2 regions of the Lysinibacillus sp. FSL M8-0216 genome follow, and region 2 is predicted to be linked to the other one. Evidence: riboswitches for the same ligand, from Rfam matches in the RefSeq annotation. Region 2 holds a riboswitch; the other holds the start of a gene.
What was found. A riboswitch is a leader RNA that binds a small molecule or an ion and turns the genes downstream of it on or off. The one in region 2 is predicted to bind thiamine pyrophosphate.
Positions count from the first base shown of each region.

Region 1: it holds a riboswitch for thiamine pyrophosphate, as region 2 does, so the genes downstream of both, thiC (phosphomethylpyrimidine synthase ThiC) here and thiM (hydroxyethylthiazole kinase) in region 2, are expected to answer to the same signal.

Region 1 is NZ_CP152007.1:237,575-241,096, forward strand. It holds gene MKX57_RS01115 (methyl-accepting chemotaxis protein) at 1-577, shown strand, start outside; gene MKX57_RS01120 (AEC family transporter) at 906-1,835, shown strand; TPP riboswitch at 1,902-2,016, shown strand; gene thiC (phosphomethylpyrimidine synthase ThiC) at 2,162-3,522, shown strand, end outside.
Region 2 is NZ_CP152007.1:3,663,491-3,667,012, forward strand. It holds gene sppA (signal peptide peptidase SppA) at 1-176, opposite strand, end outside; gene MKX57_RS18120 (acyl--CoA ligase) at 361-1,944, opposite strand; TPP riboswitch at 2,132-2,230, shown strand; gene thiM (hydroxyethylthiazole kinase) at 2,317-3,084, shown strand; gene thiD (bifunctional hydroxymethylpyrimidine kinase/phosphomethylpyrimidine kinase) at 3,072-3,522, shown strand, end outside.

The DNA.
Region 1 (3,522 bases), 1.4 Mb from region 2:
TTCTAATATTGCCAATATTAATCAAATTATTGCCTCCATTCAAAGCATTACGGAGCAAACTAATCTATTAGCTTTAAATGCAAGTATTGAGGCTGCACGAGCTGGTGAGCATGGAAAAGGTTTTGCTGTCGTGGCGGAAGAAGTAAGAAAGTTGGCAGAGCAATCAAAAACTGAAACAGAAATTATTAAAAGCACGGTAGAAAGTATTTTAGAAAATTCTCAGCAAACAGTTGCAGTCATTGCATCAAATGCAGACTTAATGCAATCTCAAAATGAGTCCGTACAAAGCACGCAATTGGCCTTTAAAGATAATAGTGATTTGTCACGTGCAATTGCAACTTCTATTAGTGAACTAATGACACAGTTGTCTACTATGTTAGAGCATAAAAATCAAGCGATTATGTCCATTCAAAGTATATCGGCTATATCAGAGGAAACAGCGGCCTCTGCTGAGCAAGTAAGTGCCTCTGCAATGGACCAACAAGCAGAATTGCAAAAAGTGGCAGAGTCTATGCAAAATATGAATGATATCTCTAATGAACTGCAAGAGGTAGTTAATCTATTTAAGCTTGCGTAAAGAAAAAGGCTACCTAAAATCTAAAGGTAGCTCAGACTGTTGATAAAAGGAATCGAGAAGTTCATGCTCGATTCCTTTTTCATTTTTACTTCATGAAAAATAATTCTTTGCTGCCTAATCATACATGGCCCTAAATGAATGAGTTTTGGTAATTCTTACATTGTGTACATTGTTCTCGTTCATTGATTTGATTTTTTGAATCTTTTCAACCATAGGAACAAGGCGCGCCCCGTCCGTAGTGGAAATCAACGGTTTTAATTATGAAAGTAAGTGTCATTGACCAAGTGCATGATCGACACTACTATTAAAAGGGAGGGGGGACATCAATATGGTGTATCTTGGAATGATTTTCTTTCAAATTGTCGCACCTATTTTAGTATTACTTGTACTAGGTGCTATTCTACAAAAGAAATTTCGCTTTAATTTAAAAGCATTATCACAGCTTATTACATATTGTTTTATGCCAGCCGCTGTATTTATTAATTTATATGAGACGAATATAAAGCTGTCTGTTCTAGGAGAAGTCGGATTGTTTGTTGTACTTTTTATCGGTAGTCAAATGCTGCTTAGTCACTTTTTAGCGAAAGGGCTTGGCCTCGCCAAAACTGAGGCGGCTGTTTTTAAAAATAGTGTAGTACTCATTAACTCTGGGAACTATGGGATTCCGGTAGCTCAAATGATTTTTGCCACTCAACCTATTGGTGTAGCCATCCAGGTTATACTCGTTATCTTTCAAAACATGACAACGTATACGTATGGTTTATATAATTTAATTTCCTCTACTAAATCGGGCATGACGATTTTTAAGGACTTTATAAAAATGCCTATTATTCACGCTTTAATAATCGGTGTGGCCATGAATTATTTTGATATTGGCATTCCGCAGTTTATTAAAATACCAATAGACCATGTAGCAGATGGTTTTATTGCCGTTGCATTAATCACGCTAGGCGCCCAATTGTCTCAGATGGAGATCAAAACGATGTTTAATAAAACAGTATTCGTCAGCTGCTTCACGCGATTATTTATCGGACCAGCCGTGGCTTTAGTCATTATCTATGCGCTGGGTTTAGATGGGGTTGTGGCACAATCATTATTTATAGCAAGTGCTTTTCCCACATCCCGCAACAGTTCAAGTCTAGCATTAGAGTATGATGTAGAGTCGGCAACAGCTGCACAAACCGTTTTATTCTCAACCATTGTGAGTTGTATAACGGTCACGATTGTGATTTATATTGCGGATGTATTGTTTACCTAATAGAAAATATTTAAATGATAACTTCCATCTCTTAGCAATATCTGCTACACTAGCATCAAACTGAATAGTATTAACTAGGGGGGTCTGATGAGTCAGGCTGAGAGGGAAACGCATAGAGGTTTCTTGACCCTTTGGACCTGATCTGGCTCATACCAGCGTGGGAAAGTTAAGAAGCTATTGCCTATTACGTGCAATCAATAGACCCTTTACATTCATGGCCGGATCCAATTATTATTTTGGATTCGGCCTTTATTTATTTTATTTGATTGTTGGGTGAGCTAGATTCGGTCCTTGCCTAAAATATATTTAAGGGAGAGAAGTAGCTCATGTCAGCAATTAGTGAAAAGAACATTACGATTATGTCTAACTTTGAAGGAAGTAAAAAGGTTTATGTGGAAGGATCTCGTCCAGATATATTAGTACCAATGCGTGAAATTGCATTAAGTCCGACGACTGGTAGCTTTGGAGATGAAGAAAATGCCCCGATTCGAGTGTATGATACGAGTGGACCATATACAGATCCTTCCTTTCGTGTGGATATTACAAAAGGCTTACCTGCTTTAAGAAGTCCTTGGATACAAGAGCGAGGGGATGTTGAGGAATACGGAGGACGTACGATTAAACCTGAGGATAATGGTTTTCGTCGTGCTGATGATCCACGTATCCATGAAAATGTCTTTCCGGAATTGGTGAGAAAGCCTTTACGTGCAAAGAAGGGTAGAAATGTCACACAGCTTCATTATGCTAGAAAGGGAATTATTACACCTGAGATGGAATTTGTAGCGATACGCGAAAATATGGACCCAGATTTCGTACGTTCAGAGATTGCAGCAGGCCGAGCTATTATGCCTTCCAATATTAATCATCCAGAGGCAGAGCCAATGATTATCGGTCGTAATTTCCATGTGAAAATTAATGCGAACATTGGAAATTCAGCCGTATCATCCTCGATTGCAGAGGAGGTCGAAAAAATGACATGGGCTACACGCTGGGGCGCTGATAATATTATGGATCTATCAACTGGCAAGCATATTCATACAACGAGAGAATGGATTATTCGAAATGCTGCAGTACCCGTTGGGACAGTACCAATTTATCAGGCATTAGAAAAAGTGAATGGTGTGGCTGAGGATTTAACGTGGGAGGTGTACCGTGATACGCTTATTGAACAAGCGGAGCAAGGGGTAGATTATTTCACTATTCATGCAGGTGTCCTTTTACGTTATGTCCCTCTTACCGCAAACCGTGTAACGGGTATTGTGTCTCGGGGTGGGTCCATTATGGCGCAGTGGTGCTTATACCATCATCAAGAGAACTTCCTCTATACTCATTTTGAGGAAATATGCGAAATTATGAAAGCTTATGATGTAGCCTTCTCATTAGGAGATGGCTTACGCCCAGGGTCAATTGCGGATGCTAACGATGAAGCACAATTCGCGGAGCTGGAAACATTAGGCGAATTAACGCAAATCGCATGGAAGCATGATGTTCAAGTAATGGTGGAAGGGCCAGGTCATGTTCCAATGCATTTGATTAAAGAAAATATGGACAAGCAATTAGAGGTTTGTAAGGAAGCTCCCTTCTATACATTAGGTCCATTGACAACAGATATTGCGCCAGGTTATGACCATATTACATCTGCTATTGGAGCGGCGATGATTGGTTGGTTTGGAACTGCTATGCTCTG
Region 2 (3,522 bases):
TCATAATTATCTCCTTCAATTACATTTTCATATACATCTAGGTTATTTCCTGCCATTAAACTGTCAAAATTACCTAGGAAATCTGCTTTAAATAGTGCAAAAATGGTATTAATCCCTAATGAAAACAGTAAAAGAACACCAGCCACTATTAATGCAACCCACCTTTTAACATTCATGTCTTTCCGCCTCCTTAACTCGTAATACGTATGACTTGCTCATTTGTTTCATTTTTTTGCAATAATATGCAAAAAGTTTTATTCTATTTATTTCCTCATAATACCTTACCTAAAAATAAAAAAAAAATCAAAGTTCATTTCTTTGCATGAACTTTGATTTTCGACATTATTTCCTAGGAAATGATTATTGTACAAGATGTTTTAATTCTTGTTGTCTTAATTCAACACGTCTAATTTTACCAGATGCAGTTTTGGGTAACTCAGTAACAAATTCAATAGCACGTGGGTATTTATAAGGTGCCGTTAATGATTTGACATGATTTTGAAGGCATTGAATAAGCTCTTGATTACAATTAACACCATTATGAAGGATAATGAATGCTTTAACGATGTTCCCGCGAACTTTATCGGGACTTGCAATGACAGCAACCTCTTTCACAGTCGGATGCTTCATCAGCGCATCCTCTACTTCAAAAGGTCCAATTGTGTAACCTGAGGAAATAATAACATCATCTCCGCGGCCTTCAAACCAAAAATAGCCGTCCGCATCTTTATAAGCTCGATCCCCTGTTATATACCAATCACCACGGAATTGTAAATTAGTACGTTCAGGATCATTTAAATATTTTTTAAAAAGTGCAGGTGTTTCTCGATGAACAGCAATATCACCTACTTCTCCTATAGCAACTGGCTCGCCAAAATCGTCTATAATGTCAACCGTATTGCCTGGCGTAGGTTTACCCATCGAACCAACTCTTGCGTCCATACCAACCATAGTCCCTACAAGAAGTGTATTCTCAGTCTGACCATAACCATCTCGCACTTGTAGATGGAAAGTGTCTGAGAATTTTTTAATGACATCACTGTTCAATGGCTCACCTGCTGAAACAGCTTGTCGAATTGAACTGATGTCATACTCCTGTAAATTTTCAAGTGCTGCCATAAAACGATATTCTGTCGGTGTGCAACATAAGACATTCATCTTAAATTTTTCAAGCAATGCTAAATATGTTGCTGCATCAAACTTTCCTTTATAAACAAATGCAGTGGCACCGCTGCCTAAAATCGCGAGAAACGGACTCCAAATCCATTTTTGCCATCCTGGTGCTGAAGTTGCCCATACAATATCATTTTCTTGTACTCCTAGCCAGTGTGGGGCTGTTGTCCGTAAATGTGCATAGCCCCAGCTATGAGTATGCACAGCAGCTTTCGGGTTACCTGTTGTGCCACTTGTGTAAGCTAAAAAGGCATGGTCTGTACTTTTTGTTGGTGTAGAACTTATGTAAGTTGTTGGTTGCTTTCGCATTTTGTCTACTAACGGCTGCCATGGTTCATGTGCATTACCGATAACAAATTGCTGTATATTTTGTAAATTCCCTACTTGATCAAATTGCTCAATATAAGGCTCAAAGGCTACAACAGCTTTAGCATCAGCATGATGAATACGATACTCAATATCTTTTGTTCTTAGCATTTCAGAGCTTGGAATGATTATTAAACCCGCTTTTAATGCAGCAATATAGACAATGTATGCTTCTACTGAGCGTGGTACCATCACTAAAATGACATCACCTTTAGTTAATCCACTTTTTGTAAAGACATGTGCCGCCTGATTCGCTCTTTCAAGTAAATGTGCGTAGGTGATAAATTGTACATCAGAATGCTCATGATAAATAATCAATGCATTTTTAGTTGAATCCTTTGCATATTTTTCAAATTCATCTGTTATGTTATACCATTCTGGTGCTACTAATTCTTGTCTATTCATGGCAAATGCCCCCTTTTGTTAAGACACATTATACTCCTTTTCTAGTATTTTCAATGGTTTACACTTGATTTAAGTAAAGTCATGACAACTATCATGCTTAGCTATATGGCATCAGTCACGTTTTGTCGATAGGAAAACTTGCTATTGAATACATATGAAAAGTATGGTACATTTTGGTCAACTATAAGCAAGATTGCAGGGGGACTCATAAAGAGTTGAGAAGGTAAAACCTGACCCTTTGAACCTGTTAGTTAATACTGACGTAGGGAGCAATGAACATCGTTTTTTCAGATGAAAGGCTCTTTTTCGTGCATTTTTACGTAAAAAGGGCCTTTTTTGCATGCTTACGTCCACCAATAAAGGAGGACTAAAATGATTTTTCAAACAATTCGTCAACAACAACCGCTTATTCACTGTATAACTAATTATGTCGTGGCTAATTTCCAAGCCAATGGTCTATTGGCATTAGGTGCCTCTCCTGTCATGGCTGATGATAGCCATGAGGTGGAGGAAATGGTCGCCATTGCAGACGCTCTTTTAATCAATATTGGTACACTAAATGACCGAACAAAAGAATCAATGCTGTTAGCAGGAAAAAAAGCAAATACCCTTGCCATTCCTGTTATATTAGATCCGGTTGGCGCAGGTGCCACAGTTTATCGCAAGGAAACCGTACACCTATTACTTTCAGCTATACAATTTGCAGTCATACGCTGTAACAAGGGTGAGCTTGCGGCATTAGCCAATGTAGAATGGCAACAAAAAGGTGTTGATAGTGGTGAGGGATTTATTGCCATAGAGACTGAGGCTACACTATTGGCTCAACGCTACAACTGTATAGTCATTGTTACAGGCAAACATGATTTTATGACAGACGGTGTGCAGAGCCAATGGATTACAGGTGGAAATTCACAAATGACTGAAGTAACGGGTACAGGCTGTTTACTTAGCGCTATATGTGGAGCAGCCTTCTCTTCAGGAGATGATCCGTATAGCCAATTAGCGGAAACACTGACATACTATAAAAAAGCAGCTGAGTTAGCATCCGCATTTACAGAGGATATCGGGGATATTCAAATTGCTTTGCTTAATGCCTTACATCGTCTTTCAAAGGAGGGTGAGGCATCATGCATATTGTAACGACAATTGCAGGCTCGGATAGTGGCGGTGGCGCTGGCATTCAGGCTGATTTAAAAACATTTCAGGAATTAGGGGTTTTTGGCACCTCCGTTATTACAGCATTAACTGCTCAAAACACAATTGGTGTAACAGGGGTTTTCCCAATTGACGTTGACTTTGTTGAAAAACAATTTCATGCATTACTTGAAGATTTTTCGATTGCTGCGATTAAAACAGGGATGCTTTATTCCTCGGAAATTATTCAAGGTATTGCACACATTATTGACGATTTAAAAATCCCACTAATTGTTGATCCCGTTATGATTGCAAAAGGTGGAGAAAGCTTACTGCAGCAAGAGGCTATCGAGGCCATGCGCATGTCTTTACTTCCTCTTGCTACAATTGTGACACCAAATATACCAGAAGCAGAGGCACTTACGGGAAGAAAAATAAATCATT